Regions from separate parts of the Arthrobacter senegalensis genome, predicted to be linked through region 2. Evidence: riboswitches for the same ligand, from Rfam matches in the RefSeq annotation. Region 2 holds a riboswitch; the other holds the start of a gene.
What was found. Region 2 has a riboswitch for S-adenosylmethionine ahead of AC5RVG_RS07160 (O-acetylhomoserine aminocarboxypropyltransferase/cysteine synthase family protein). Riboswitches for the same ligand answer to the same signal wherever they lie in the genome.
Positions count from the first base shown of each region.

Region 1: it holds a riboswitch for S-adenosylmethionine, as region 2 does, so the genes downstream of both, AC5RVG_RS05300 (flavin reductase family protein) here and AC5RVG_RS07160 (O-acetylhomoserine aminocarboxypropyltransferase/cysteine synthase family protein) in region 2, are expected to answer to the same signal.

Region 1 is NZ_JBNHGZ010000001.1:1,124,727-1,140,295, reverse strand. It holds gene AC5RVG_RS05360 (LLM class flavin-dependent oxidoreductase) at 1-302, shown strand, start outside; gene AC5RVG_RS05355 (ATP-dependent DNA ligase) at 385-1,449, opposite strand; gene AC5RVG_RS05350 (fatty acid desaturase family protein) at 1,541-2,539, opposite strand; gene AC5RVG_RS05345 (NAD-dependent succinate-semialdehyde dehydrogenase) at 2,969-4,375, opposite strand; gene AC5RVG_RS05340 (RNA-binding S4 domain-containing protein) at 4,708-5,091, opposite strand; gene AC5RVG_RS05335 (glycerophosphodiester phosphodiesterase family protein) at 5,282-6,505, shown strand; gene AC5RVG_RS05330 (MFS transporter) at 6,756-8,102, shown strand; gene AC5RVG_RS05325 (FadR/GntR family transcriptional regulator) at 8,099-8,806, shown strand; gene AC5RVG_RS05320 (cytochrome b/b6 domain-containing protein) at 8,939-9,871, shown strand; gene AC5RVG_RS05315 (hypothetical protein) at 9,987-10,364, shown strand; gene AC5RVG_RS05310 (alpha/beta hydrolase) at 10,551-11,567, shown strand; gene AC5RVG_RS05305 (aldo/keto reductase) at 11,701-12,690, shown strand; gene AC5RVG_RS05300 (flavin reductase family protein) at 12,740-13,246, opposite strand; SAM riboswitch class IV at 13,299-13,413, opposite strand; gene AC5RVG_RS05295 (prephenate dehydratase) at 13,576-14,445, opposite strand; gene AC5RVG_RS05290 (hypothetical protein) at 14,533-14,745, opposite strand; gene AC5RVG_RS05285 (amino acid ABC transporter ATP-binding protein) at 15,014-15,569, opposite strand, start outside.
Region 2 is NZ_JBNHGZ010000002.1:377,266-392,834, reverse strand. It holds gene AC5RVG_RS07195 (thymidine kinase) at 1-287, shown strand, start outside; gene AC5RVG_RS07190 (DUF72 domain-containing protein) at 375-1,238, opposite strand; gene AC5RVG_RS07185 (adenylosuccinate synthase) at 1,804-3,093, shown strand; gene AC5RVG_RS07180 (pyridoxal phosphate-dependent decarboxylase family protein) at 3,434-4,831, shown strand; gene AC5RVG_RS07175 (carbon-nitrogen hydrolase family protein) at 5,053-5,859, shown strand; gene AC5RVG_RS07170 (Ig-like domain-containing protein) at 6,141-11,996, opposite strand; gene AC5RVG_RS07165 (CoA-binding protein) at 12,194-12,691, opposite strand; gene AC5RVG_RS07160 (O-acetylhomoserine aminocarboxypropyltransferase/cysteine synthase family protein) at 12,688-14,163, opposite strand; SAM riboswitch class I at 14,256-14,350, opposite strand; gene malQ (4-alpha-glucanotransferase) at 14,633-15,569, shown strand, end outside.

The sequences.
Region 1 (15,569 bases), on a different contig from region 2:
GGGTGTCGGTCAGTCGCAGCGTGATGCCGATTGTCGACGACGAAGACCAGCGCTACTTCGGGCTCCGCGGCCAGGCCGACCAGCACGACCAGGTCGGCATGCTCGACGGTACGCGCTCGCGGTTCGGCAGGAGCTACATCGGGGATCCGGACAAAATCGGCGCCGAGTTGGTCCGGGACCAGGCGGTGCAGGCCGCGGACACCGTGCTGCTGACGGTGCCGAACTACTTGGGCGTGGAGTACAACGTGAAGATGCTGGGCAACATCGTGCAGCAGGTGGCACCGGCCGCCGGCTGGCGCTGAGAAACCAGGCCGCCGTCGGCTCGTCGCCGGGGTGGCTGGCCGGCGGCGGCGGGCCGCTGGGACTGAGTCCCGGCCCGGCGCGCTACAGCAGCACGTCGTTCAGGTCGTAGGAAACCGGCTCGTCCAGTTGCCCGTAGGTGCACGACTCCGGATCGCGGTCCGGCCGCCAGCGGACAAACTGCGCGGTGTGCCGGAAGCGCTCGCCCTCCATGTGGTCGTACTTGACCTCCAGCACCCTTTCCGGCCGCAGCGGCACGAAGGACAGGTCCTTGCCGCCGCTCCAGCGGCTGCCCTCCGTGGTCAGGGGTGTGCGCTCGCCGGCCTCGTGCTGTTCCCGGTTCCAGGGATGGCCGTCCGAATCGGCAATCAGCGGCTGCAGCTCCTCAAACAGTTCCTTGCGGCGTTTCATGCTGAACGCCCCGGCCACGCCCACGTGCACCAGGGTTCCGCCGTCGTTGTACAGGCCCAGCAGCAGCGAGCCCACCAGGCCCGGCCCGCTCTTATGCACGCGGTAGCCCGCGACCACGCAGTCGGCAGTGCGCTCGTGCTTGATCTTGAACATGCTCCGCTTGTCCGGCTGATACTTTCCGTCCAAGGGCTTGGCCACCACGCCGTCCAGCCCGGCCCCCTCGAACTCTCCGAACCACCGCTCGGCCACCACCGGGTCGGTGGTGGCCCGGGTCAGATGGATGGGATTGACGACGGCGGAGAGCGCCTTCTCCAGCGCGGCCCGCCGTTCCTCGAAGGGGCGCGAGGTCAGATCGTCGTCGCCGAGGGCGAGCAGGTCGAAGGCCACGAACCGGGCGGGAGTCTGCACCGAGAGGAGCTTGACCCGGCTGGCCGCCGGATGGATGCGCTGCTGCAGCATCTCGAAGTCGAGCCTGTCGCCGCCTTTGCCCACCAGGATGATCTCCCCGTCCACGACGCAGCGCTCGGGCAGCTGCTCACGGAACGCGTCCACCAGTTCGGGGAAGTAGCGAGTCATGGGCTTCTCGTTCCGGCTGCCGATCTCCACCTCGTCGCCATCGCGGAAGATGATTGACCGAAAGCCGTCCCATTTCGGCTCGTACGTCATTCCGCCGTCGGGGATCTTGGCCACGCTTTTGGCCAGCATGGGCGGAACGGGTGGCATCACGGGCAGGTCCATGCGCCCATTCTCTGTGCTGGCCCAGCCGGTGTCCATGCCAGCGCAGACAGGGAGGACGCCCCGGGCGCAAGGAATCCGGGCCCGCGCGGGCTCAGACCCGGCGGTAGATATCCGCCACCGGACAGTGGAAGGGATCGGAGGCGGCTATTCCGACGGCGCCCAGGTAGCGGACTATCGCCGCATAGGAGGCCAGCACGCTGGTCTCCGTGTACGGGATCGAGTGCTCGCGGCAGTATTGGCGGACCATCGGCGCCGCCTTGCTCAGGCAGGGACGGGGCATGTCGGGGAACAGGTGGTGTTCGACCTGGCGGTTCAGACCGCCCATCAGCAGGTCCATCATCCAGCCGCCGCGGATGTTGCGGGAGGCCGTCACCTGTCGGGTGACGAAGTCCGGCCGGCTGGATTTCGAATAGATCGGCATGCCTTTGTGGTTCGGGGCAAACGACGCGCCCATGTAGAAGCCGAAGACCGCCATCTGCACGCCGATGAACGCGAACGCCTGCCCCAAGGGCAGAAGCCAGAAGACCACGGTGAGCAGCACGGCGGCGCGGGCCGCGAGGATGCCCAGCTCCAGCCAGCGGTGCTCCACCTTGGCCTGCCGGACCAGGTACTTGAAAGAATCCGCGTACAGGCTGAAGCCCAGGAAGGGCAGCAGCGGGAACAGCAGGTAGCCCTGGAGCCGGGTGACACGGACCATCGCGCCGCGGCGCCCGGCCGCAGCGTCCGGGTGGAAGGCGATGGACCCGGTCCTGATGTCCGGGTCCTTGTCCACGGTGTTGGGAAACCCGTGGTGCTTGGTGTGTTTGCGCATCCACATGGCGTAGCTGATGCCCACCAGGCAGGTGCCAACCAGCCGGGCAGCCCATTCGTTGACCCGCTTGGATTTGAATACCTGCCAATGGGCCGCTTCGTGCGCCAGGAAGGCGAATTGGGTGAACAGTATCCCCATCCCGGCCGCGATCAGCAGTTGGAACCAACTGCTCCCGAGCAACGAAAACCCTGTCCACGCCGCGGCCAGCAGCATCATGAGCACCGCGAAGAGGGTGTTGTAGTAGCCCCTGCGGCGGGTCAGCAGACCGGCGGATTTCATGCGGGCCATGAGTGCCAGGTACCCGCCAGCAATACTGTTTGGTGCACGGGTCGGGCGATCCGGTTCGCGGGCGGAGTCGGGCTGGGGAGCCGTATTGGTCTGCGGCTCGGGCTGAAAGTCCATGACATGCCTTGCGTCCGGCGGGTAAATACAATCGGTGCAGCCGGCCGTCAAGCTTCAGCACCAGTCTTGTGAATGTACCGACGCCGCGCGAATCTGTCATCGGTAGGAGGCGTCCCGGCCATCATCCGGGCCAAATTCGCAGGCTGCGAGGACGCCAGCGAGCCTCGCGGGCGGACTGCGACGGCACCCTTAAAGCGCTGTTGCACGCCGCCATTCCAAACCCTGGCCGTCTCAGAAAGCAAAGATCAGCAGGCGCCCTTCCCGCGAGCGGGAAGGGCGCCTGCTGATCAGTCGATGCCGGACCGGTTAGTCGGCGATGTAGAACAGGCGCTTGTTGACGAATTCGTCCATGCCCAGCGGGCCAAGCTCGCGGCCGAAGCCGGAGCGCTTCACGCCGCCGAACGGGATGTCGGCGCCTTCACCGACGCCGTTGACGTTGGCCATGCCCACCTCCAGCTGCTGGGCAATCTTGCGGGCGCGCTCCTCGTCCTTGGAGAAGACGACGCCGCCCAGCCCGTAGTCGGTGTCGTTGGCCAGTTCCAGGGCTTCCTCGTCGCTGCTGACCTTGTAGACCACGGCCACCGGGCCGAACAGCTCTTCGCGGTAGGCTCGCATCTCCGGAGTGACGCCGGTCAGAACAGCCGGGGCCAGGTAGGCGCCGGGGCCATCGTGCAGGGTGCCGCCGGCGTGCAGCGTGGCACCCTTGTTGACGGCGTCCTTGAGCTGCTCGTGCAGTCCTTCGGCCGCCGCCCGGGAGGAAAGCGGGGCGTAGGTTCCCTCGGCCTCTTCGGCCGGGTCGCCGGGCTTGAGGTCCTTCGCCAGGTTGGTCAGCTCGGCCACGAAGTCGTCGTAGATGTCCTCCATGACGATCATGCGCTTGTTGGAGTTGCAGGCCTGGCCGGTGTTCTCGATGCGGGTGGCCCACGCCTGCTCGGCCGCGGCCTTGACGTCGTCGGTGTCCAGCAGCACGTAGGGATCGGAGCCGCCCAGTTCCAAGACGGCCTTCTTCAGGTTCTTGCCGGCGAGCTCGCCGATGATGGCGCCGGCCCGCTCGGAGCCGGTCAGCGAGACACCCTGCACGCGCGGGTCGGCAATGATGTCCGCGATCTGCTCGTGGCTGGCGAAGAGGTTGATGTAGACGCCGTCGGGCACGCCGGCGTCGTCCATGATTTTCTGGATGGCCAGGGCGGAGCGAGGGCAGGTCTCGGCGTGCTTGAGGATGATGGTGTTGCCCAGCATCAGGTTCGGCGCGGCGAAGCGGGCCACCTGGTAGTAGGGGTAGTTCCACGGCATAATGCCCAGCAGCGGGCCGACCGGCAGCTTCTGGATCATGGCGCGGCCGCCGCCGATGGCCTTGATTTCCTGGTCCGCCACCAGGTCGGGGCCTTCAGTAGCGAAGTAGCTGAAAATGTCGGTGCAGAACTCGGCCTCGCCCTTGGACTCGGACAGGGGCTTGCCCATTTCCTCGGTGATGATCGCGGCGAGCTCGTCGGCCCGCTCGGTGAACAGTTCCGCAATGCGGGACACCACCTTGGCACGGTCCGTGATCGGCGTGGCCTTCCACGCTGTGTAGGCAGCCTGGGACCTGGCGAGGGCGTCCTTGACCTCGGCGTCGGTGGCAGTGGGGAATTCCTCGACCACCTCGCCGGTGGACGGGTTTTGGACCCGGTAGCCCGGCTGGGTGGATGAAGCGGCGTGGGAAGTGGTGGTCACAGCCCTGATCTCCTTCAGATAATGACATAGCAGCGGGACGGCGGCGCGGCCGTCTCCGGTTTCCATCTTGTACCGTCCGGCCGGTTATGTGAAGTGAGTTACGCTCACGGCATGGAAGTAAGAAGCCCGGCGCGGCGTGAATTGACGGGCAGCGCGGGCCGATCGGTGCAGCATCGGGCCATCCGGCCGTCCTGAGCGGCCGCCGAACGGCTTCCGGGCTCCCGTCCTGAGCGGCCGCCGAACGGCTTCCGGGCTCCCGTTCCCAGCGGCCGCCGAAGCGCCGCCGGGCTCCCGTTCCAAGAAACCACCGAACTGCTTCCGCGCTCCCGTTCCTAGCGGGGGCCGCGCAGCCTGTCCATCTCCCGCCGGTCCTTCTTGGTTGGCCGGCCGGCACCCCGGTCGCGCTGCGGGATTCCGAGCGAGGGCATCGCCGGGCGCGGCGGCGTGTGGTCCGTGAAGCAGTGCGAGGCCGCCTCGGCTCCCACCCGCTTGGCGATCAGCCGGCGCACTTCCAGGATCCGTTCGTAGCCGGGCTGCCGCACCCGCAGGGTGTCGCCCGGGACCACCGGCTGGGAGGCCTTGACCGGGTTGCCGTTAAGCCGGACGTGTCCGGCACGGCAGGCGGCGGTGGCCGCGGAACGGGTCTTGTAGGCGCGGATGGCCCACAGCCACGCATCGACGCGCACCGAGCTCGGGGTATTGGCGGAAGTGTTCATGCCACTCCGAGTCTAGCGTCGCCGCGGCGGCATCCCGCGGCGGTCCGATTGCGCCGTCGCCGCGCCCCGGCCCTTGGGCGGTGTTTCCTTTCACTGCGAGTTCACAGCCAGTTGGCCCGCAGGTCCACTGGCGCTGTGAAGCTCGATGGCGGGGAAACCCGGACAACCACTACGAAGGGCGTCATATCCCATGGCATCTCGCCTGCTCAAAACATTGACCACCTCCGCCGCGGCCGTCGCCGTCGGCGCTACCCTCGTGGCCGCCCCGGCGGCCGGCGCGCAGAACAACCCGGGCGGGCAGGATGAAGCCCCGCTGCTGATCGGCCACCGCGGGGCCGCCGGCACCGCCCCCGAAAATACGGTTGCGGCCTTCAAGGACGGGCGCGCCTCCGGCGCCGACTTCTTCGAGATCGACGTCCAGCTCAGCGCCGATGGCGTACCGTTCCTGTTCCACGACGACACTCCGGCCCGGACCACCAACGTGGAGGAAGTATTTCCCGAGCGTGCCGGGGACCCCATCACGTCCTTTACTTGGGATGAATTGCAGCAGCTCGACGCCGGATCCTACTTCGGCGCCAAGTACCAGGGGGAGCGGATCCCGCACCTGGATGACGCGGCGAAGATCGCCACGGTGAAGACCGGCGTGTACATCGAAATCAAGTCGCCGAAGAACTCCCCGGGCATCGAACAGCTCGTCGCCGACGAGCTCCGCACCGATGCCGCCTGGACGAAGCTTGTTGCCGCCGACAAGGTCCAGGTCCTCGGCTTCGACGAGGCCTCCAACCGCACCTTCGCCGACCTGGCCCCCGAGATCGCGCTGCAGCAGCTCTCGAGCACCGTCCCGGGTCCGGCCACGCTGGAATCCTGGGCGGCCTTTGCCGATTCAATCGGCACCAACTACCGCACCCTGACGGCGCAAAATGTTGCAGACGCCAAGGCCGCCGGGCTGGTCGTCGGCGTCTACACCGCCAACTCGCCCGAGGCCGTCCAGCACTCCGTCGACCTCGGCGTCGATGCCGTCACCGGTGACTTCCCGATCCAGACCATGCGCTACCTGGACGGGCGGAAGCCCTTCCCCGCGGGCACCGGCCTGGAAATCGCCGGCGCGGTGAATGACCCCGCCGGCAGCGACGTTCAGCCGGAGACCGGCGAGCACGTGGTGCTGCGCAACACCGCCAACCACAGCATCGACGCCAGCGGCTACATCATCCGCGACGCGGCGAACAATATCCTGGCTGTGGGCGAGGGCTACGTGCTTGCCCCCGGCGCGGAGTTGCGGGTCTACACCGGTCCCGGCACCAACAGCGCCGAGGCCTACTACAACAATGGCACCGCGTCAGTACTGAACAACACCGGCGACTCCATTGCGCTGTGGGCCCCGCAGGGCACGCTGCAGGACGTCTTCGCCAACTAGGCGGCAGGTTCTGCAGCTCCGACGCCGGCACCTCGGGCGGCCTTGCCCGAGGTGCGGGCCTCGTTAATCGCGTTGCCCAAACGTGCGCCCGAAGCTGCGACGGCGAAGCTCTCGCCGGGCGGCGGGAGGACGGACCGGGCGTCCCCCAAAGTACCGACGGCTGTGCTCTCGCCGCGTGCCATTCCGGCCGGCCCTGCCTGGCGGACCGGGCATTTTGGTGCTCAGACATCAAACGTCTAACGTTTAGAGAATGATTTTAGAGCGACGGCCCAGCGGCGGCAGCAGCGGGGACCACGCGCTGGGCAGCGACCACGCGCCGGGCGGCGACCATGCGCCGGGCAGCGACGAGGCTCCGCGGGAGTTCGCCGAGGCCCTGGTGCCGGAGCTCAACGTGCAGGAGCCTGCCCCGGCGCCCGCCGCCGCGGACCGCCGCTGGTTCATTGCCGCGGCCGTAGCCGCCGTGATACTCATCGGGTTGAACCTCCGGGCTGGTATTGCCAGCGCGGCCGCGCTCTTCCACGACCTGCAGCAGCTGCTGGGGTACGGGCCGCTGGTCGCCGCACTGCTGCCCACCGTTCCCGTGTTGTGTTTCGCCGTGGCCGGAGCCGCGACCGCCTGGCTGAGCAGCCGCATGGGGCTGGAACGCGCCATCGCACTCGCGCTGACACTGCTGATTGCCGGCTTGGGCCTGCGCGGAGTCGAATCCGTCGGGATGCTGCTGGCCGGCACGGTGGTGTCCATGTCCGGACTGGCGGTCTGCAACGTGGCGCTGCCGGCGTTCATCCGCAAGTACTTCGCGCACCGGCCGTCGACGATGACCGGGGCCTACACCATCTCCATGTCCGTCGGCGCCACCCTGGCCGCGGCCGTCAGCGTCCCGCTGGCCGCACAGTTGGACTCGCCGTCGCTCGCGCTGGCCGTCTGGGCGCTGCTGGCCGTCGTCGGGCTCGCGGTGTTCCTTCCCATGGCCGTGGTCGGCAGGCGCGGGTCGGGCACACCGACGCGAGTCCATTCGTCGCCGTGGCCGCTGCTGCTCACGCGCAAGGGCGCGCTGCTCACCGGCCTGTTCACCATCCAGGCGCTGCTCGTCTATTCCGTGATGGGCTGGCTGCCGTACATCCTGATCTCGCGCGGGGTGGATGCCGCGGCCGCCGGGCAGCTGCTCGCGCTGGTCCAGCTGGTGTCCATCCCCGCCGTCGTGCTGCTGTTGTCCATGGCGGCGCGGCCGGGCCTGCTGCGGCCGGCTTTCATGATGACCTGCGCGGCGTCGCTGGTGGGCTACCTCGCCTTGCTGGTGCTGCCTGCCGAGCTCGCCGTGCTGCCCGCGGTTTTGATCGGACTGGGTTTCGGGGTTTTCCCGCTGCTGATGCTGGTGATCAGCCGCAGCGGTTCGGACGCGGCCGAGACCACCGCGCTGTCCACGCTGGCCCAATCGGTCGGCTACCTCTTCGCCGCACTGGGCCCGTTCGGGCTCGGCCTGCTGCACGATGCACTCGCCGACTGGACCATCCCGCTGGTGCTCCTGGTGGCCGGCGCGGCGATGCAACTGCTGCTGGCCCATGCGGTCAGCGGCCTGGTGCGGGAGGCGCGGCCGTGAGGTCCGGCCCGCTCCAGCGGCCGCCGCTCGCGGAGGAAGTGACGTCCAGGCTGCGGGAGTCCATCGCGGCGGGGCGGTGGCAGCTGGGTGCCCGGATCCCTTCGGAGCCGGAACTGATGGCGAGTCTGGGCGTCTCCCGCGGCACGCTGCGCGAGGCGGTCAAGGCTTTGGCCCACGCCGGGATGCTCGAGGTGCGCCGCGGCGACGGCACGTACGTGCGCGCCACCAGCGAGATCAGCGGCACCGCCCGCCGCGCCTACCGGGAGTACGACGACGAGGACGTGCTCCAGGTGCGCTTCGCGCTCGACACCCAGGCGGCGCGGCTGGCGGCGCAATCGTCGCGATCCGAGCCGTCGGGCCCCGGCGGCGCCGTGGAGGCGCTGCGGGAGAGGCTGGCCCGGCGCCGGCATGCGTGGGCCGAACAAGACCTGGAAGGCTGGATCGCTGCGGACTGGGACTTCCACCTGGCCGTGGCCGAGGCCTCCGGCAACCAGCTGTTGCACGAGCTGTACGGCAGCTTCGGCGATGTGTTCCACGGGACCAAGATGGCCCAGCGATTGCGGGACGGCTTCGATGGATGCCTGCGCGCCGGACACGAGGACCTCGCGGACGCCATCGCGGCCGGAGACGAAGAAGCCGCGGTGCGGACCGTCACCGCCAACCTGCGCTACTGCCTGAAATGGATGCCGCAGCACGGCCAATAACGCCATGCTCACGCCGTGCTGCGGCGGGCTCTGGCCGCCGCGGCCGCGCGTGTGGCATGATGCCGCCCCGCCGGGGTACCTTGAATCACGAAGCCCGGACTGTCGGGACGCAGGGAACGAGGAAAGCTGGCGATGTCCACTTCGACGAAACCGTCCGGGAGCACCCGGAAGACGTGGCTGAAGATCACCGCGGCGGTGGCCGGCGCCGTCGTCGTGCTCCTGCTGTTGGTGTTGCTGGCCAAATGGATGCGCACGATGCCGGGCGTCCAGGACTTCCTGGCCGCCTACCCGGGCCGTTCCGAACTGCCCGAATCCGCGCCCGTCGGGCTGCCCGCCTGGCTGGGCTGGCAGCACTTCCTCAACTTCTTCCTGATCGTGTTGATCATCCGCACCGGCCTGCAGGTACGGGCCGGTACCCGCTCGCCGGCGTACTGGACACGCAACAACAAGGGCCTGGTGAAGACCAAGAACGCGCCCACCAAGATCACCCTGAACCTGTGGTTCCACCTGACGCTGGATGCGTTGTGGGTGCTGAACGGCATCGTCTTCATGGTGCTGATCTTCGCGACCGGGCACTGGATGCGGATTGTGCCCACCAGTTGGGACATCTTCCCGAACGCGCTGTCCGCTGTGCTGCAGTACGCCTCGCTGGACTGGCCGCTGGAGAACGGGTGGGTGAACTACAACGCGCTGCAGCTGCTGACCTACTTCGCCACCGTCTTCATCGCCGCCCCGCTGGCCATCGTCTCCGGCCTGCGCACCTCGGCCGCCTGGCCCAAGCGGGCCGCGGTCAACAAATACTTCCCGATTGAGGCGGCCCGGGCCATCCACTTCCCGGTGATGGTGTACTTCGTGCTGTTCATCATCGTGCACGTGACCCTGGTGCTGGCCACCGGCGCGCTGCGCAACCTCAACCACATGTATGCGGCCACGGACGACGGCGGATGGACCGGTTTCTGGATCTTTGCCGCCTCCGTTGCGGTGACCGTGGCGGCTTGGTTCCTGGCCCGGCCGATCTTCCTGCGCCCGATCGCCTCGCTGACGGGCAAGGTCACGAGCCGCTGACCGCGCGGCCGCCTGATCGCCGGCCGCTGACCGCGTGGCACGCGTGGCCGCCGCCTTACCGCCAGCCGCTGACCGCCTGACCGCGGCTGAAGGCTGCACCGCTACACTGCTCCCCATGATCACCGTTGCGGCCATCGCCGCGTGCCTTGTCTTCGCGCTGTTGGCCGTCTTCCAGATCCTGCTGGCCGCGGGCCTGCCGCTGGGCCGGTTCGCCTGGGGAGGAAGCCACCGCATCCTGCCGGCGAAGCTGCGCATCGGGAGCGCGGTCTCGGTGCTCCTGTATGCGTTCTTCGTGTTCGTCATCATGGACCGCGCGCAGTTTCTCGACGCGTTGCCGGAGACCGCGTCGCTCGTTCTTGGCTGGGTCCTGACCGCGTACCTGTTCGTCGGCGTCCTGATGAACGCCATCTCGCGCAGCAAGCCCGAGCGGTGGACCATGACGCCGGTCGCCCTGGTCTTGGCCGCGCTGAGCCTGGTGGTTGCCCTCGGTTGACGTGGTTTCCCGCCCTTGGCGGGCGAGCTGCAAGGCTTTTCGTCGGTGGCCGTCCAGCCGTTTGCGGGCCTCACGGCCCTTCGCGGGCGGGGGGGTCCGGCGATTGACGGTCAGGCAGGGGAGGGGCTTGCCCCGCGGGCGGGGCGGGCTCACGATTGGTTCACTACCGGCCGATCGGAGGAAGCCATGCAGGTCCGTATCCGCCGCGCACTGACAGCAGTTGCCGTGCTCGTCACCGTCCCGGCGGCCCTTGCCGGCGGCCTGGTCCTGTGGCTGCGCTTCAGCCCCCGGCCGCTGGCGGTGCTGCTGCGGGTGCTGTCGGAACGGGACGGCCGGCGCACGGCCCGCGCGATGGCCCGGCACGTGCCGGACGGAATCAGCGAAGTATTGGATCAGGAATACCTCAGCAACCACGGGCATACCCGCCTGGACGTGTTCTTCCCGGACAAGGCGGCCGAGGATTCGCTGCGTCTTCCGACAATTGTCTGGATCCACGGCGGGGCCTGGATCTCCGGCACCAAGAACGACGTCGCCAATTACCTTCGAATCCTCGCCTCCTACGGCTTCACCGCCGTGGGGGTGGACTATTCGCTGGCCCACGTGCGCCGCTACCCCGCGCCGGTGCGCCAGACGGCCGCCGCGCTGCGCTACCTGGAACACAATGCCGAGCGGCTTCACATCGATACCGAGCGGATCGTGCTGGCCGGGGACTCGGCGGGCGCGCAAATTGCCGCGCAACTGGCGCTCGTCATCGCCGATCCCGACTATGCCAAAAGGCTCGGCATTGCCTCGCCCATGAAGCCGGAGCGGCTGCGCGCGGTGCTGCTGCACTGCGGGGCGTACGACCTCTCGCTCGCCGGGGCGGACCAGGCCGGGAACCAGAATTACCTGCGCACGGTGCTGTGGTCCTACACCGGGGCCAAAGACTATCTGGAGCGTCCGTACGTCGCGCTGGCCTCCGTGGCCAAGCACGTGGGCGCCGATTACCCGCCGGCTTTCGTGTCAGCGGGCAACACGGACCCGTTGCTGCCGCACTCGCTCGGGCTGGTCGAAGCGCTGCGGATCAAGGGCGCGGCCGTGGAGGAGTTCTTCCCCCATACGGAGGCCGGCCTAGGGCACCAGTTCCAGTTCAACCTGGAGTTGGAAGCGGCGTGGCAGGTGCTGGAGCGCAGCGTGGCGTTCCTCCGTCGCCACACCGGCTGATGCCGCCCGAGTTGAATCGGCGCCCCGCTACGAGGAGTGTTCTTCGGTGTCTGCATCACCCGGCCGGCGCCGACGCCTCCCCGGGCACCGCCGTCGTACGCTGGAAACCTGTCCAGCGAAGGGGGAACTTTCAATGAACGACGCCGGCTCGCGCCTCATATTCGGCTGCATGGGGTTGGGTGGTGGCTGGGGGAGCGGGCCGCTGGAAGCGGCCGATGTGGCGGCCGCGCACGCGGCCGTGGCGGCGGCGCTGGAGGCCGGGATCACGACGTTCGACCACGCCGACATCTACGCCCACGGCAAGGCCGAGGCCGCGTTCGGGCGGGTGTTGGCCGGAAGTCCCGAGCTGCGCGACTCGATCCGGCTGCAGGGCAAATGCGGCATCCGGCTGCCGGCCCCCGGCATGGTCGGGCACTACGACTCCTCGCGGAAAGCCATCCTGACCCGCACCGACGAGAGCCTGCGCCGGCTGCACACCGATCACCTGGATACGCTGCTGATCCACCGGCCCGATCCGCTGACGCCGGCCGAAGAGATCGCCGCGGCGTTCAACGAGCTTCGGATGGCCGGGAAGGTCCGCCGCCTTGGTGTCTCGAACATGTCCGGCGAACAGATGCGCTGGCTGCAGTCGGCGCTGGATGAACCGCTGGCGGTGAACCAGCTGGAAATGAGCCTGTACCGACGCGACTGGCTGGAGTCAGGGGTGCTGGTGAACCACCCGGAGGGACCGGGGATCAGCTTCCCGCACGGCACCTTGGAATACTGCGCCGCCCACGGGGTGGAGCTGCAGGCCTGGGGAGCGCTGGCCCAGGGCCGGTACAGCGGGCGTGCGGCAGCGGAGGCCGCGACACCGGATGCTTCCGCGCCCGCGGATGCCTCTCCCCCGGCGGATCAAGCAGCGGCAGCCCTGGTCACGGAACTTGCCCGGGACAAGGGGTGCCCGCCCGAGGCCGTGGTGCTGGGCTGGCTGCTGCGGCATCCGGCAGGCATCCGGCCGGTCGTCGGTACCAGCAGCCCGGACCGGATCCGGGCCTGTGCCGAGGCGGAAGCGGTTGGAGCATCGATGACCCGCGAGGAGTGGTACTCCCTGTGGGTGGCGGCCCGAGGCAGGCCGCTGCCTTAGCTGCCCGCGCCCGGCCCCGCAGCTGCGGGCGGGGCCGGGACCATGCGTCCTAGACGAAGGCCGGCTGTTCCAACCGGCGGAACGCGGAATCGTGGAAGACCAGGGGCTCGTGGGTGCCGTCGTGCGTGGACAGTCCGTGCACCTGCAGCAGCACGACGTGGTGGTCCCCGGCCGGGACTTCCTGGTGCACCGAGCAGTCCAGCCAGAGCGCCGCGTCGTTGAGGAAAAGCGCGCCGTCGTCGGTGCCGTGCAGGCTCAGGCCGGCAAAGCGGTCACCGGTCCTGGACGCGATCTGGCGGCAGACGCCGTCGTGCCCGGTGCCGAGCACCGAGACGCCGATCCGGTTGGCCCGCCGGACCAGCGGCCAGGTCCGTGAGGTGTTTTGCACGGCGAACATCACCAGCGGCGGCTCGAGGGAGACGCCCACGGTGAACGAGGAGGCGACGATGCCCTGCGGCTCGCCGTCGACGGTCGCGCACAGCGCCGCGATGCCCGAGGGGAACCGGCCGAAGGCGGAGCGCAACGTGTGGGGGGTCAGGTCATGGTGTAGCGACATGGCGTCCTTGGGGCTTGGGCGCATCCGCTGCGGCCGAGCTGCTGCGGGTGGATACGCGTACTTGCCTGCCGACATCCCCGGCGGGCCGAATCATCACCTGGAGCACCCCGCTACGGTAGAGGGTTGCCGGCCAACCAGCCAGGGCTGTGAAGTTGGCGCTCTTGATTCGTCTCCACGCTAAGAGCGGGGAAGGGCCTGGGTCAAACGCCGGTAACAGTTCGTCAAATGCAGCGTTTTACTCCCGGGCCACGCGAGGTGGCTGCTGCCCGACGGGCGGCCGTGCGACGGCTGCTGCCCCGAAGGCTACTGTCCGACTGCTGGCGCCACGGCTACTGCGCGGCGGCGCCCGGGCGCACGGTCTGCTGCCGGAACGGATGCGCCGGGTAGACGCCCAGGATGCGGATTTCGGTGGTGAAGAAGTCCAGTTCCTCGAAGGCGTGGACCATGGCCGGATCGTCCGGGTGGCCTTCGACGTCCACCATGAACATGGTGGCGGCAAACTCGCCGCCCACCATGTAGCTCTCCAACCGGGTCATGTTGATGCCGTTGGTGGCGAAACCGCCCAGCGCCTTGTACAGCGCGGACGGCACGTTCCGCACGCGGAACACGAAGCTGGTCACGGCCGGACCGGGAAGTTCCTCGCGGGACGGGACCGGCCGGCGGTCGGCCAGCACCACGAACCGTGTGGTGTTCGTCGGATCGTCTTCGACCTTTTCCGCGAAAACCTCCAGGCCGTAGAGTTCGGCGGCCATCGGCGGCGCCAGGGAGACCTTGGTCGGGTCCTTCCATTCGGCCACCTCCCGGGCCGAACCGGCGGTGTCGCCGGCGATGACCGGAGTGAGCCCGAGCCTGCGGATCAGCTTGCGGCACTGGCCCAAAGCATGGATGTGGCTGTGCACCTCCCGGGCCTGCTCCACGGTGGCCCCGCGTACGCCCAGCAGGCTGAAACGGATGGGCAGGAAGAATTCCTCCACGATCTGCAGGGTGGTCTTCGGCAGCAGGGCGTGGATGTCCGCCACCCGCCCGGCGATCGAGTTGTCGATGGGGATCATGGCCAGTTCCGCCTCGCCGCCGGTGACGGCAGCGAACGCATCCTCGAAGCTGGCACACGGCACCGCTTCCCAACCGGGGCGCACTTCCAGGCAAGCCATGTGGGAGTTCGAGCCGGGTTCACCTTGGTACGCAATCGCTGGAGCCATGGGCGAAATTATCCCACCGGGGCGGGCCGGCGCTTCATTCCGGGCAACCGGGCGGCGTCATATAACCGGGACCGGCCCGCCAACCGCTTAGTACAGATGCGATTCCTGGGTGATGCCGTAGGGCACGTCGTCGCTCAGCTCCACCGTAAACTGCCCGGGGCCGGTGCGAGTGACCAAGATGCCGCAATCGCCGTCGATGGCGGCGAGCTTTTGCAACTCTTCGACCGCAGCATTCAGGAGATCGTGCGCTTCGGAAGCCGTCTGTGCGGTCAACGACTTGGTAGCCAGGGAAGTGGCCATGGTTCTGCCTTTCGTGGCCGGAGGTTTCCGCGCAGGAGAAACGCGGGATGGAAGCTTCCGGCCGGAACGAGCCTGCCATGCGGAACGGTGCATGGAACTTTACATTCTGCCATCCCAGATGACATCAGATGAATTTCGCACCGGCGTGGCGTGCGCCACACCCGGCGTGGCGGCGTGGTGCTGTGGACCGGTGCAGGCGGGCCCCCCCCCCCGCGGATGCAGGGAGCCGTCGGGGGGAGGGTGGGGGCAGCCGGAAGTGAACCCGGTCCTAGAACGGGTTGAGCAGCCGGTGGACGAACTGCCGGGTGCGCTCCTCCCGCGGTTCGCGCAGCACCTGTTCGGGGTGTCCGCGTTCCACCACCACGCCGCCGTCCATGAACACCACTTCGCTGGCCACTTCACGGGCGAAGGCCAGCTCGTGGGTGACCAGGGCCATGGTCCAGCCCTCGTCAGCCAGTTCCTTGATCACGTGCAGCACGTCGCCCACCAGTTCAGGATCCAGTGCGGACGTGGGCTCGTCGAACAGCAGCAGCGAAGGTTTGAGCGCCAGCGCCCGGACAATGCCGACCCGCTGCTGCTGTCCGCCGGAGAGCTGATGCGGGTACTGGTCTTCCTTGCCGGAGAGCCCGACACGGTCCAGCAGCGACCTGGCCTCGCGCACCGCTTCGGCCTTGGACCGCTTCTGCACCTGGACCGGGCCCTCGATGATGTTCTGCAGCACGGTCATGTGCGGGAACAGGTTGTAGTGCTGGAACACCATGGCGCTTCGGTCGCGCAGGGCGGCGATCTGTTTTCGGTTCACCGGCGAACCGAAATCCACGGCC
Region 2 (15,569 bases):
TGTTCCGCATCGCGGTGATGGACAACGTGCCGGTGCTGGCCTACGGCATCCGCACCGACTTCCGCACCCAGGCCTTCCCGGGGGCCCGGAGGCTCCTGGAAATCTCGCACTCCCTCGAGGAGCTGAAGACCATATGCCGCTGCGGGCGCAAGGCAGTCTTCAATACGCGCCGCGTGGGCGGGGAGATTGTGTTCGACGGCGAGCAGGTCGCCATCGACGGCGAGGACGTCTGGTACGAATCGCTCTGCGGCACCTGCTACCTCGAGGCCTCCGGCGGCGCGCTCTAGCGTTTGACGGCGGCCGGCCGCAGTCCATGTGCAGACCCGGGCAGCGGAGGATCTCCGTGAGCGGGCACGTGTCGGCGCAGCCCCGGGTCACCTGCCGGCTGGAATACCCAGCCGTTCGGCCAGCCCGATCGCGTTGAACGGTGCGTGGACCTTGACGTCGTTGTCGAAGTACACGTAGGCATCCCGGCCCGCGCCGTCGGGGCAGCCCGACCCGTCCAGCCATCCGGTGACCGTCGAGGCCAGCCGGTCCAGATCTGCGTCCCGGTAGCCGCTGACGTAGAGTTCGTCCTTTCCGTGCAGCCGGACGTAGGCGAAGTCGGCCGTGATCTCGTCCAGCATCGGCCACTTTCCGGCGCTGTCGGCCAGCACCAGGGCCGTGTTGTGCCGGCGCAGCTGGTCGTAGAACTCCTCGTTGATGAACGTGGTGCTGCGGATCTCGAGGGCGTGGCGCAGCGGCCGGTCGGCGCCGTCGTCGGGGATCCAGGTCCTGTCCTTCATCAGGTCGGTGTGCCCGGCGGCCAAGGCGGCGGCCGCGTGCGTGCTGCGCGGCAGCTGGGCCAGGAACTTCTCCATCACCTCGGCGTCGTAGTTGGCGCGTTCGGGCAGCTGCCACAGGAACGGTCCGAGCTTTTCGCCCAGGCCCAGGACCCCCGATGCGTAGAAATTCGCCAAGGCGTCCCGGACGTCCTTCAGGCCCTTCATGTGGGTGATGTACCGCCCGCCCTTGACCGCGAACACGAAGTCCGGAGGCGTCTCGGCGTGCCACTGCCGGAAGCTGGAGGGGCGCTGCAGCGAATAGAACGTGCCGTTGATTTCGACTGAATTCAGGTGGCCGGAGGCATATTCCAGCTCGCGGCGCTGGGGCAGGCCCTTCGGGTAGAACGTGCCGCGCCAGCGCGGGTATCGCCAGCCGGAGATGCCGATCCGTGCCATCGGTTGAGAGGCGGCCATGTCTCGCACGCTACCCGGCCCCGGCGGCGCAAGCCAGAGCAAGCCGCGCTCCGCCGTCGTGCCGTGGGGCGTTGCGCATCCTTGAAGCGCTGCCGCAACCGGGCACGAGAGCCTTTGCCTCATCGAGTGGCGAGAAGATGCAGCCAAACGGCCGGTTTCGCTGCATCTTCTCACCACTCGAATCTGGCGTCCCGGTTTCGACCCCGGCGCGACGCCGAGCGACGTCGGGGTCCCGGGAGTTGGAGGGGCTGCGGCCGCGTTCCGGGCGCGACCGGTCTGGCGATGTCGGGTCCGGGGAGTTGGAGGGCTGCGGCCGCGTCCCGGTTTCGACCGCCGAGCGACATCCCGCTCCCAGGAGCAGCAGGCCCGCCACCACCCACCCGTTTCGGCCCCAAAATCGCATCCGACCGCGCGGATTCCGGTCGACTGAGGCCCATCGGCTAAACTTGGCGGGTAAGAGCCCCAAATACTCCGTTCGGAGTGAGGGGCGTTCTCATGCGCGGCAGCAGCTCCTTGATGTGCAGTCTGTCCGGGGCTTCCGCCGCATCGAATGGGGGAGGATCCCATGCCAGCAATTGTGATCGTCGGAGCCCAGTGGGGCGACGAAGGAAAAGGCAAGGCTACCGACCTGCTCGGCGGCCGCGTGGATTACGTGGTTAAGCCGAACGGCGGCAACAACGCCGGGCACACCGTCGTCGTCGGCGGGGAGAAGTACGAGCTGAAGCTGTTGCCGGCCGGCATTCTGTCCCCCAACGCCACCCCGATCATCGGCAACGGCTGCGTGGTCAACCTGGAAGCCCTCTTCGAGGAGATCGACGGGCTCGAGGCCCGCGGCGCGGACACCTCGCGGCTGCGCGTCTCCGCCAACGCCCACCTGGTGGCCCCGTTCCACCAGACCATGGACAAGGTGACCGAACGCTTCCTGGGCAAGCGCGCGATCGGCACCACCGGCCGCGGCATTGGCCCCGCCTACATGGACAAGGTGGCCCGGCTGGGCATCCGCGTCCAGGACGTCTTCGACGAATCGATCCTGCGGCAGAAGGTCGAAGGCTCGCTGCGGCAGAAGAACGAACTGCTGGTCAAGGTGTACAACCGCCGGGACGTGCACGTTGAGGAGGTCGTCGAGTACTTCCTCTCCTTCGCCGAGCGGCTGCGCCCGATGGTTATCGACTCCACCTACGTGCTGAACAAGGCGCTGGACGAGGGCAAGGTCGTGCTGATGGAGGGCGGCCAGGCCACCTTCCTGGACGTGGACCACGGCACCTACCCGTTCGTGACCTCCTCCAACCCGACGGCCGGCGGCGCGTCCGTGGGCTCGGGCATCGGCCCCACCCGGATCAACCGTGCCGTGGGCATCATCAAGGCGTACACCACCCGCGTGGGCGCCGGGCCGTTCCCCACCGAGCTGTTCGACGACATGGGCGAGTACCTGCAGAAAAAGGGCGGGGAGTTCGGCGTGAACACCGGCCGGCCGCGGCGCTGCGGCTGGTACGACGCCGTGCTGGCCCGCCACGCCGCCCGGGTCAACGGCTTCACGGACTACTTCGTGACCAAGCTGGACGTCCTCACCGGCATCGAACAGATCCCGGTCTGCGTCGCCTACGACGTGGACGGCATCCGGCACGACGAAATGCCGATGACCCAGACCGAGTTCCACCACGCCAAGCCGATCTTCGAGTACTTCGAGGGCTGGACCGAGGACATCACCGGCGCCAGGACCCTGGAAGACCTGCCGGAGAATGCCCGCAACTATGTGCTGGCGCTCGAAAAGCTCTCCGGCACCCGGTTCTCCGCCATCGGCGTTGGCCCGGACCGCGACCAGACCATCGTGGTGCGGGACCTGATCAGCGAATAGCAGGACCAACGACGGCGGTGCGTCCGGTGCGCCGACGGGCCGTCACCGCTGGATGACGACGGCGGGGGCGCGGGGCTAAAGCCTCAAAGGACACCATTAGCTGACGACGGCGGGGCGCGGGGCTAAGGCCTCAACGGGCACCAATAGATGACGACGGCGGGGGCGCGGGCAGCGATGTTCGCGCCCCTTTCTGCGCCCGCTCGGGCCGCGGATCGCCGACGCCATCCCGGCCGACTCGTGAGTGCCGGGACCTGCCCTGCTTGCTGCGGGATGTCCCCGCGGCAAGCGTGTTCCTGCCCCCGCCTGTCGCAGGGCATGGCCGCGGCGTATCATGCTCGTCATGGCGGACGACGAACTGCTCCACCGCACGGCCGAGCTGGCGGCAAAATACCTGCAATCCCTGCCCGGACGACCGGTGAAATCGGGGCTGGACGTGGCTGCCCTGCGCCGCGAGCTGGCGGGAAAACTGCCGCGGCAGGGAGAAGATCCGCAGGCGGTCATTGAGCACCTGGCCGACGTCGGCGGGCGGGCCGCCGTGGCAATGGCAGGTCCGCGTTACTTCGGCTTCGTGATCGGCGGCGCCCAGCCCGCAGCGCTCGCCGCCGACTGGCTGACCTCCACCTGGGACCAAAACGCCGGGCTGTATGTGGCCGGCCCGGCCGCCTCCGTGGTGGAAGAGGCAGTGGGCGCTTGGCTGCTGGACCTGTTCGGGCTGCCCGCGGATTCCGGCTTCGGCCTGGTGACCGGCTGCCAGATGGCCCACTTCACCTGCCTGGCTGCGGCACGGACGGCAGTGCTGGAACGGATGGGCTGGGACGTGGTGGGCGACGGCCTGTTTGGCGCGCCGGAAATCGCCGTCGTCGTAGGGGAAGAAGCCCACAGCACCGTGCTGACCGCGCTGCAGTACCTGGGCTTGGGTCGCCGCAGGGTCTACTCGGTGGCCACCGACGCGCAGGGCCGCATCACGCTGGACTCGCTCGACGCGGTGCTGGACCGGGTTCCCGCCGACATGCCGCTGATCGTCAACCTGCAGGCCGGCAATGTGAACACCGGGTCCTTCGATCCCATCCGGCCGGCGGTGGACCGTGTACGACGCCGGGACGGCGCCTGGATCCATGTCGACGGCGCGTTCGGGCTGTGGGCAGCCGCCAGCCCGGAGCACCGGCACCTGCTCGACGGCGTGGACCTGGCCGACTCGTGGGCGACTGACGCGCACAAGTGGCTCAACGTCCCGTACGACTCCGGCGTGGCCATTGTCCGCGACGCCGAGGTGCACCAGCGCACCATGTCCCCGCCGCATGCCGCGTACCTGGAGTACGGGGCCGAACGGGACGAGGTGGCGTGGGTGCCGGAGTTCTCCCGCCGCGCCCGCGGCTTCCCGGCCTACGCCGCGCTGCGGACGCTCGGCCGCGAGGGGGTGGCGGACCTCGTGTGGCGCTGCTGTTCGCTGGCATCGCGGATGGCCGGGCGGCTGGCCCAGGCGGACGGCGTGCAGATCCTCAACGAGGTGGTGCTCAACCAGGTGCTGGTCCGGTTCACGCCGGAGGACGGCTCAGACCCGGACGACTTCACCCGCGAGGTAGTCCGCCGGGTGCAGGAGGACGGAACGCTTTGGCTCTCGGGGACCACGTGGCACGGCAAGGCCGCCATGCGGATCAGCGTCTGCAACTGGTCCACCACGGAAGAAGACGCCGACCGCTCCGTCGAGGCGATCCTGCGCTGCGCCGGTAGCCGCTGACGCCGACCGGAGTGCCGGATAACACGGCAAGCCGCCGGCATTGCAGGGCAGGCCCGGATTGCCGGGGCACTCCGCGAGTCAGCAAAAGGGGTGGCGCCGGTACCCACTGAGCCGGTACGCCGCCGTCGTGCGGTGAATCCGCTGAGTCTGCGGAAGCGCCCGGCGAGTTGGTCTTAGGTAGGCTGGAAGGACATACACCGCCATCAAGACGGGAGCGCATCATGAAGATCAGCGTCGGACAGCTTAACCCCAGCGGGGACGTGACCGAGAACCTCCAGACGGTGCGCTCGCTCGCGGAAGAAGCCAAGGCCGACGGCGCCGAGCTGGTCGTGTTTCCCGAGGAATCGATGTTCACCGTTCGCCACGTCGAGGGCGACCTGGCCGCGGCCGTGGACGCCAACTGGACCAAGTTCGTGCAGCAGCTGTCCTTCATCGCCGCCGAAGTCGGCATCGCGATCATCGCCGGCGGCTACGAATCCAGCGGGGAGGAACGGCCGTACAACACGCTGGTGATCGTCGACGCCACCGGCCGGATTGTCGACACTTACCGCAAGCTTCACCTCTACGACGCGTTCTCGTATCAGGAGTCCAAGCGGATCAAGCCCGGTGACGGCGGCCTGAAGATTGTGCAGCTGGGCGACCTGAACTTCGGGGTGCTTACGTGCTACGACCTCCGCTTCCCCGAGCTCGCCCGCGCGCTGGCATCGGAGGGCGCCGACGTACTGTGTGTGCCGGCCGCCTGGTTCAAGGGCGACCACAAGATCGACCATTGGGAAACGCTGCTGCGCGCCCGTGCCATCGAGAACACCTGCTGGGTGGCCGCGGCCGGCACGTCGAGCACCAACACCGTGGGCCATTCGGCGATCCTGGACCCGATGGGCATCCCGAAGGGCTTCCTGGACGACGAACTCCGCGGCGTGGTCACCGTTGACGTGACCAGGCGCCGGATCGACGAGGTGCGCGAGTTTTTGCCGGTGCTCAAAAACCGGCGGCTCACCAGCACGGTGGAGATCGTCTCGGCGCACTGATGCTGCGGGCCGTTGGGCGGCGGCCGAAGGGGCGGCCGGGGGCGGTCAAAAATATTTTCGAGAAAGTTTCACCCAACCCGTAACTTCTCCGTGTCCGGCCGCGATTACGTAGATGAGGAAGCCGCGCCAAAGCTTAACCCCCCAACAAGCTGTGGCGCGGCTTCTGTCATCCCGGTGGTCGGGGATGTGTTGACGCCGGTGGGCCTCCGGGGTCCGGGGCCGGACAGAGTCCAGGCCCCGGATTACTCCGAAGCCTGGACTCTATTGGTTGAGGCGGTTATTTACCGTCCGGTCCGAAAGGACCAGCTGGTGGCCGACAGCCGGTTGCCCGAGGCATCCTTGATGCTGCTGCTCAGCTGAACCTTGTAGCTGGCATTGGCCTTCAGGTTGCTCGACGGGTTCAGGGTTGCCGTCTTGGTGCTCGAGTTGTAGCTGACCTTGGCCGAAACGGTCTTGCCCTTGCTGTCGACCAGCTTGAAGCTGGACCCGCTGACTCCGGAGACAGCCTCGCTGAACTTCACGTACACGTTGCCGCTCCGGCTGACCGACGTGGCTCCGGCTGCCGGCGTCCGCTTGGACACCGTGGGGCGGCTTTCCGTCGTGAAGCTCCAGCTGGAGGCCGCCAGGCGGTTGCCGTTGACGTCCGTGATGCCGTTGCTGAGGCTCACCGTGAAGCGGGTGCTGCTCGGCAAAATCGCCTTGGGAGTCACGGTGACCGTGCGCTTCGCAGAGTTGTAGCTGACCGTCGCCGGCACAACCGTGCCTGCGGCGGTCTTCAGCGTCACCGTGCTGGCGCTGACGCCTCGGACCGGTTCGCTGAACGTCACCGTCAGGTTCCCATTGGTGGCCACGTTGGTGCCGTTCACCGCCGGGGTCCGTCCGGCGATGGCCGGCGCGGCTTCGGTGGTGAAGCTCCACGTGGTGGCCGTGATCGGGTTACCCGAAAGGTCCCGGATGCCGCCGGTCAGCTGCACCGTGTAGGTGCGGCTGGCCAGCAGGTTGGCGGGGTCGAGGGTAGCCGTCCGGGTCGCGTCGTCGTAGCTGACGGTTGCCGTCACTGCCGTGCCGGCCGCGTTGGTGACCCGGAAGGTGGTGCCGTTGACTCCGGTGACCGGTTTGCTGAACGTGGCGGTGATGTTGCTGTTGGTGGCCACGTTGGTGGCGTTCACCGCCGGGGTCCGTTCGGTGATGACCGGTGCGGCCTCGGTGGTGAAGCTCCACGTGGTGGCCGTGATCGGGTTACCCGAAAGGTCCCGGATGCCGCCGGTCAGCTGCACCGTGTAGGTGCGGCTGGCCAGCAGATTGGCGGGGTCGAGGGTAGCCGTCCGGGTTGCGTCGTCGTAGCTGACGGTTGCGGTCACTGCCGTGCCGGCCGCGTTGGTGACCCGGAAGGTGGTGCCGTCGACTCCGGTGACCGGTTTGCTGAACGTGGCGGTGATGTTGCTGTTGGTGGCCACGTCGGTGGCGTTCGCCGCCGGCGTCCGTTCGGTGATAACCGGTGCGGCCTCGGTGGAGAAGTTCCACGTAGTGGCCGGCAGGGCATTGCCCTGCAGATCCCGGATGCCGCCGGTCAGCTGCACGGTATAGGTGCGGTTGGCCAGCAGATTTGCGGGGTCGAAGGTAGCCGTGCGGGTCGCGTCGTCGTAGCTGACGGTTGCGGTCACTGCCGTGCCGGCCGCGTTGGTGACCCGGAAGGTGGTGCCGTCGACTCCGGTCACCGGTTCGCTGAAGGTGGCGGTGATGTTGCTGTTGGTGGCCACGTTCGTGGCGTCCGCGTCCGGGCTGCGCCCGGTCACCGATGGAGCCGGTCCGGCAGTGGTGAACGACCAGCTGGTGGCAGCGAGTGGGTTGCCCGCCGCGTCCCGGATGCCGCTGGTGAGCGCAACGGTGTAGACCGTGTCGATCGCCAGGTCGGCCACCGGGTCGAGCGTCGCCGTTCGGGTCACCGGATCGTAGGTCACGGTGGCGGCGGTCGGTGCCGTTGCTTCCGCGGCCGTCAGCGTGGCCGTCGTCCCGGAGATGCCCTGGACGTCCTCGCTGAAGGTCGCCGTGATGTCGACCCCGACGGCCACGCCGGTTGCCCCGTCAGCAGGAGCGCGGTCCGTCACCGAGGGGGCTTCGGTATCCGTCAGCTCGATGGTCTGGTCGGCAAACCGGAGGCGCTCCACATTGGTGATGGTGTCGGTGCCGTCGTCCCCGCCGCCGCGGACGTGCGCGACGGTCGTGACTCCGTCGACGGTGGTGATGTCGTATTCATCGAGCGCGCCGGAGAAGTTGGCGGTGTCGACGTCGGTCGAAGCCGCACTGTTGAGGATTTCCCGCACGATGACGACGTCGCCCGGGTCGATCCGGCCGGCCATAATATCGGCCTGGATGGTCTTCAGGCTGGTGACTGACCGCAGTTCAGCGCCCTGAGCGTCGCGTACGCTCAGCCGCACGTTCAGCCACTTGTCGCCGTCGATGACGTCATCCGCGCCGTTGCCCCAGATCTGGTCGCTCCCGGAGCCGCCGATGATGATGTTGCCGGCGCCGAACTCGGTGGCACCGGCGGGCAGCAGCTCGGCCAGGCCGGCAATCCGCTTGATGCCCTCGGCGTCCAGCACATTGCTGAGGCCGGGCACCGCCACCTCGTTGTCGGGATCGGCCGGAATCACGTCATCGCCGCGCAAGACGTCGTCCTTGTCCCAGCCGGAGAGGGCCTCGACCAGCAGGAACCGGTCCTTGAGCGCGTTCGGGCCCTCCACGATGATCATGCGCATATCGGAATCGGCTGCCTCGACCGACCGGGCGTGGGTCACCCAGTCGAAGCCGTAGACGCCGTGATTGCGCTCGATCCCTGGACCGGCGACCATGACGTCGTCACCGCCCTCGGCGTCGTAGTCGTCCTCGCCGCTGTCGCCGATGAGGACGTCGTGGCCGGGGTTGTTGATGTCGTCGAAGAACGGGGCACCGCTGTCGCCCTGGAGCAGGTCGTTCGCGTTGCCGCCTTCTTGCCAGTCATCGCCGCCGCCGCCGAACACCGTGTCCGGTCCGTCGCCGGCTATCACGAGGTCATTGCCCTCGCCGGCGAAGGTCTGGTTGCCGTTGAGTCCGCCGTTGGAGAAGTCGTCTCCGTCGCCGGACATGATCACGTCGAGTCCGGGACCGGCGTCCATCGCGTCGTTGCCCGGCCCGCCCTTGATCACGTCGTCCCCGTGGGAGTCGGTGATCCGATCGTTGCCGGCGCCGCCCAGGAGGGTGTCGGCGCCGTCGTTGCCTTCGATGATGTCACTGCCGCCGTTGCCCCAGACGGTGTCGTTGTCGACGCCGGCCCAGATCCGGTCCGTCCCGTCTGCGCCGCCGGCATCGTCCTTGCCGTTGTAGGTCGCCTGGGCGTTGAGGCCCGGGCGGTCCACGCTGTTGGAGACGCGGTAGCGGATGGTGCCGTCCGCCATGCGGAGCAGCAGTGCTGACTCGTCGCAGGCCGAGGCGGGATCATCGGCCACATTGTTGCCCGTGGTGCCGGTGATGTTGCCCATCTCGAACTCACAGTCGGCGACGCCGAAGACGTCGGCCTTGAGCGCGGAAGCGTCGGTATTGCGCATCACCAGCTCGGCCATGGAGTTGCCTTCGAGCTGGGCCCGCAGGTTCAGGCCCGAGGTGCGGGACAGGTAGTAGAGACGGTCACCGTCCTGCAGGTCCGTCATCTGGCGTTCGAAGATGTAGTTGAAGGTGGAGCCGAGCAGCCCGCCGAAGAGATTCTGGGCTTCGGCCAGGCCCCCCACCCACAGATCGACCGTGTCCAAACCGGTCCTGGAGGCGGCGCCGTCGTTCTCCCACTCCCCGGTGCTGTTGACGAAATCGTAGGCATCGGCCGGAGTTTCGGCCGCCGGGTCGGGGCTCATGTCGAAGAGTTTCTGCGCCGCCGCGCGCTTGGCCTCGATGCTCGTCGCCCCGGTGATGCTGGGATGCGTGCCGTAAGCGGCCATAAAGTTGACCACCGAATCCGGATGCTTCAGCGCCTGCCCGAAGTCCACCCAGCTGCTGTAGGGCTTCAGGGACGACTCGCTGGTCTTCGCGTAGAGGTCCTTGCGGAAATTGTTCAGCGACGGGACGCCGGTCTCCCGGCCGCGGGCGATGTTGAGCGCGGCCAGGTCCAGGGGCAGCCCGAGCACGCTGTTGCGCAGCGTGTCGGTGACGAACTCGTCGAGCTCTGCGCCCACCTGGTCGGTCATGCCCATCGCGATCGCGCCTGCCGCCTGCTCGGGCGTCATCGTGCTGTCTCCGTTGGCGTAGTAGGCCGGTGGATTCAGGAACGCATCCAGCAGCGGGAGGCCGATGTCGGCTCCGCTGTTGGTCTTCCGATCCACGGTGTCCGTCAGCATGGAGTGACCGAACCGGTAGGTCGCGTGGGCAAACTCCGCCTCGATCGCCGGGTCGATCGCCGTGTCCGACTGGGTGAAGACGTTGAACGGATTGATGCCCGGCTGGATCTTGCGAGCGAAGTCCTCGAAGACGATGTGCTGGTACTCCATCTCCGTCACGAACCGTGCGGCCTGGAAGAGGCGCTCCCCGTTCCATTCGCCGTTGGGCAGCTTCCACTCGTTCAGGTCCAGGTTCAGGGACGTCAGCAGTTCTTCCATGTAGGTGACCAGCCGGTTGTGCTCCGAGTGGAAGACCTGGTGGACGGCGGTGAGGCCGATGTTCTCGTTCAGGCGGCCGTCGCCGCCAACGAAGTGCGCGTCGAGCATTTCGTCGTCGTAGGTGCCCGGGTCCTGCCGGCCGCTGGTGGGCGTGATGCCGCCGTCCCCGTCGGGTGTCAGGGCCGCGCCCCGCGAGTCGAACGGTGCCGCGAAGTGGGAGATGTCGTCCAGGAACGCGATGCCGATCCGCTGGACATCCGCCGGCGGCGCGACGGGGTTCTCCAGGTTCCCTTCCACGAACTGCTTGTCCTGCGTGATGTACTGCGGCAGCCCGTTGGGGCCGCGCAGGAAGCGCCCGTACTGGTCGGTGGCCAGCATCGGGATGTTCACGACGTCGGCGTCGGAGAGCTTCAGGCCGAGCATGGACTCGGCCTGTGCCTTGATGTCCGCCCAGGTGGCCATGCCGCCGGGTTCGCCTTCGGCCAGTTCGCCGGTCGAGACCGGGTCGCCGTCCTCGTTGAGCTCGTACTCCCGGAGGAAGACGTGATGGGACGGATTCGACGAGTAGGTCTGGCTCTGGTCGACCCACGGAGAGTCCGTGTTCGTGGCGTCCTGGACGTCGTCGTCTGTGCCGAGCTTGCCGTCGGGGCCGGGCTGGTTCTCCGCCCGGTTGAGCAGCATGAAGTTTGTGGGCGATCCCTCCACGTACAGCGGATCGTCCGTGGCCAGCGGCATCATGACGACGTTGCTGGTCTTCTTGGTGAAGTCGATGCCGTGGTCGAAAAACTGGCCGAAGAGGGCAAAGAAGCCGTTGTATGGCGGCGAGAGCCCGAAGTCGGTGGTGACATTCGGGATGTCGAGTGTCTCGCCGTCGGGAACGCAGTTCAGGGGCAACCCCTCGTCGTCGCAGGGGACCGCCGTGGGGCCGTCGTTCACCGTCCGGTGTGCCTTGCCCGCCGCGGCAATCGCGGCCGGATTGGTGGAGGTCTGGTCCACGATGACGTTGCTGACGAAGCGCGGGTCCGCGTCCCGGATCATCGGAACGTTGACCGACTTGTACGACTGCCCGCCGGCGGTGGTCCGCCATTCCGGTTCTGCCAGCCGCGGGAAGGGCAGGCTGGCGGCGCCGAAGTGCCCTTGGTTGGGCACCAGGTTGTTGTCGGACCCGTCCACCGTGCGCAGCCCGTAGGGCAGCAGCGGATTGGCTATTTGGTTGGGGCCGGGGCCCAGGAGCGGCTGGCCCGGCACGGGTTTGCCCTCGGCGTCTTCCTTGGTGGCGTGGTTTTCCGCGATCTTGATTTGCTTCAGGATGAACCGCATGTCCCCGGCATTGAGGGTCAGGCCTTGGCCTACCGGCGCTGCCAACGCCGCGGGGGCGAGGGCGGAGGGCAGCACGCCCGCGCCCAGCACCAGCGCGGCGAGCCCGGCCGTAACTTTCCGGGGGAAGGATGGCCTCCCCTTGTCGGCACGTTCGGTGCCCCTCCTCGGTTGCGGATCGGTTGGTGCAGTAAACACGGTGACTCCCCCTAGTCGAGTGATGTGTGGCTGGCCACAGCATCCGACGAGGACCTTGGGGAAATCCTTGAAGGCTCTTTCCGTCTACTTCCGGGCACGAAAAAACCCGCCCCTTGCCCCTGCCTTCGAAGCGGAAGGCCGGGGGACAAGGGGCGGGGCGGCAGGCGCTCGAGGCGGCAGGCCGGCGGGGCGCCCGCCTAGGCGGTCAGCTGCCGCTTGGAGGAAATCACGCCGGTGTCGAAGCCGGCCAGGTGCAGGCCGCCGTGGAAGCGGGCGTGCTCGATCTTCACGCAGCGGTCCATCACCACGTTCAAGCCGGCGGCCTCGGCCCGGGCCGCGACCTCTTCGTGCCAGGAGCCCAGCTGCAGCCAGAGCGTCTTGGCGCCGACGGCCAGGGTTTCCTCCAAAACGGTGGGCAGGTCGTCGTGCCTGCGGAAGACGTCTACCAGGTCCGGCACCTCGGGCAGGTCCGCCAGCGACTTGTACACCGGCTGGCCCAGGATCTCCTTCGCCACCGGGTTCACGAAATACACCTTGTACGGCGAGCTGGACAGCAGGTACGTGGCCACGAAGTAGCTGGCCCGGCTCGGCTTGTCCGAGGCGCCGACAATGGCGATGGATTTGGTGTTGCGCAGGATGTTTAGACGCTCCGCGGCGGACGGGCCGATCCAGGTGCGTTCCGGTGTCGCGGTCACTTGGCGGCTCCTTCTTCGGCTTCGATCAGTTCTTCGACGGACTCGACCACGCGCGTTCCGGGCTCTGTCCGGGGGGAGCGCTCCGCCGGGATCGCGCACGACTCGCCGGCATAGCTGGGCGAGGCGAACTCGGAGCTGTCGAACGCGGCGTCCTCATGGTCGCGGCTGGGGCCGTGCTCGGCGCCGGCCTGCTGGGAGGCGGCCAGCGCCTGGTCCAAATCCCAGAGAATGTCGTCCACGTCTTCCAGACCCACGGAGATGCGGATCAGGTCCTCGGGCACGCCGGCAGCCACCAGCTGGTCGGCGGTGAGCTGCTGGTGGGTGGTCGATCCCGGGTGCAGCACCAGGGTGCGGGCGTCGCCGATGTTGGCCAGGTGGCTGGCCAGCTGCAGCGATTCGATGAACTTCTGGCCTGCGGTGCGGCCGCCCTTGACGCCGAAGCTGAACACGGAGCCCACGCCCTTGGGCAGGTACTTCCGGCCCCGCTCGTAATGCGGGTGCGCGGGCAGGCCGGCGTAGCTGACCCAGGAGACGCGCTCGTCGGCTTCCAGCCACTCGGCCACGGTGCGGGCATTGGCCAGGTGCTCGTCCATCCGCTGCGCCAGCGTCTCCACGCCCTGCAGCAGCTGGAACGCGGACTGCGCGGACAGCGACGGGCCGATGTCGCGCAGCTGCTCGGACCGGAGCTTGGTGAGGAAGCCGTACTCGCCGAAGTTGCCCCACCAGGACACGTTGCCGTAGCTGGGCACCGGCTCGGTCATCTGCGGAAACTTGCCGTTGCCCCAGTTGAAACGGCCGGATTCGACGACGACGCCGCCCAGGGTGGTGCCGTGGCCGCCCAGGAACTTGGTGGCGGAGTGGATCACGATGTCCGCGCCGTGCTCGATCGGGCGGATCAGGTAGGGCGTGCTCAGGGTGGCGTCCACGACCAGGGGGAGCCCGGCGTCGTGCGCCACCGCGGCCAGGCCGGCGAGGTCCGCGATGTCGCCGGACGGGTTGGCCACGATCTCGGTGTAGACGGCCTTGGTGTTCTCCCCGATGGCCGCGGCGAAGTCGGCCGGGTCGTTGGAGTCGACGAACGTGGTTTCCACGCCGAACCGGCGCAGCGTCACGTCCAGCTGGGTGATGGTGCCGCCGTAGAGCTTGGACGAGGCCACGATGTGGTCGCCCGCCCCGGCCAGGGCCGCGAAGGTGATGAACTCGGCGGCCATGCCCGACGACGTGGCCACCGCGCCGATGCCGCCCTCGAGCGAGGCGATGCGCTCCTCGAACGCGGCGACCGTGGGGTTGCCGATGCGCGAGTAGATGTTGCCGTACTTCTGCAGCGCGAAGAGGTTCGCGGCGTCGTCGGTGTCTTTGAACACGAACGAGGTGCTCTGGTAGATCGGTACGGCCCGGGCACCGTGCTCGGCGTCGGGCGTGCCGCCGGCGTGCAGGGCACGGGTGCGGAAACCGAATGTGCGTTCAGCCATCAGGCGGTTGCTCCTTCAAAACTTGGGTTCCCGGAATGACGGTCCTGGCGGTACCGTGCAGGCACCGTCCGGATCAAAGATTGCTTGCGCTCTCTCCATCGCTTCTGGCGGTAGCACCTTTCCGGTGGCGTCCGGATGGTTGCTGCGGTGTCAAAGAGCCAGATCTCTCAACCGCTCGGGATGGTCCCGTCCATTCTCGCAACCAACGGCCGCGGCACCAAAAAATGTTTAGCCGCGTTGCGTCCGGGCTGTGGGCGCCCGGGCCCTGAGGCGGCACGCCGTGCGGTTGCCCGGGCTTGCGGCGGCCCGGCACGACGGCGGTGCCCGCCTTCGCCCGCACGCCGCGCAATGCCCGGCTTGCGAATGCCCGGCACGACGGCGGTGCTTCGCCTCTCGCGGCCACTATCTTCTCAGGGCCGGCCGAGGAGGGACGTTCCCGCGTCCGGACAGTTCACCGTAGATTGGGTCTATGGCTGAACTTTCGGCGCTGCAGCGCCTCGCGGGGAAACATGGCGTTGGCATTACCTTCCGCGGCTGGGATGGCGGCGAGAAAACAGTCAGTGAGGCAACGCTGGTTTCCGTCCTCACCGCGCTCGACGTCCCCTGTGCCACCGACGACGATGTGACGGCTTCCCTCCGGGCCGCTGAACTGGCACCGGTGCAGCGCACGCTGCCGCCCGCCGTTGTCGTCCGCCAAGGCAGTGCCACCGAGGTTCCGGTCAATGCGCGGCCCGGCATCCGTCCGCGGGTCCGGATCCTGCTGGAGGACGGCTCCCGGCGCGACGTCGAGGTGCTGGCCGGCGGGCGGGAGGAGTCGGAAGATGCCTCGCCTGTTCGTTTCACTGCGGTGGTGCCCGCGGACATCCCGCTGGGCTGGCACACGCTGGAAGTAGCGGAATGGTCGGAGTCGATGGAGGCCGGAACCGGCGCGACCCCGGACCGGTCGGAGGCGGTGGAGGCCGGGACCGGCGCGGCGCCGGAAATGCCGGAGTCGATGGAGCCCGGAACCGGCGCGGCCCCGGAGCCATCCGACAGCGAGGCACGGTGTGCCCTCGTGGTCACCCCGCGGCGCCTGACCACCGCCGACCGCCTTCCCCGGACATGGGGGTTGATGGCACAGCTGTACTCCGTGCGCTCGCGGTCCTCCTGGGGCATCGGCGACCTGCATGACCTGGCCAGCCTCGCCGAGACGGCCGCGGCCAAGGGTGCGGGGTTCGTCCTGATCAACCCGCTGCACGCGGCGCAGCCGAAACCGCCGGTGGAGCCCTCGCCCTACCTGCCCTCCACGCGCCGGTTCGTCAATCCCCTGTACCTGCGGGTCGAGGACGTGCCCGAAGCCAGCGGCGTCCCGCTGGCCAACAACTTCCACGACGCGAACCTGGACGCCGTCATCCTGGACCGCGACC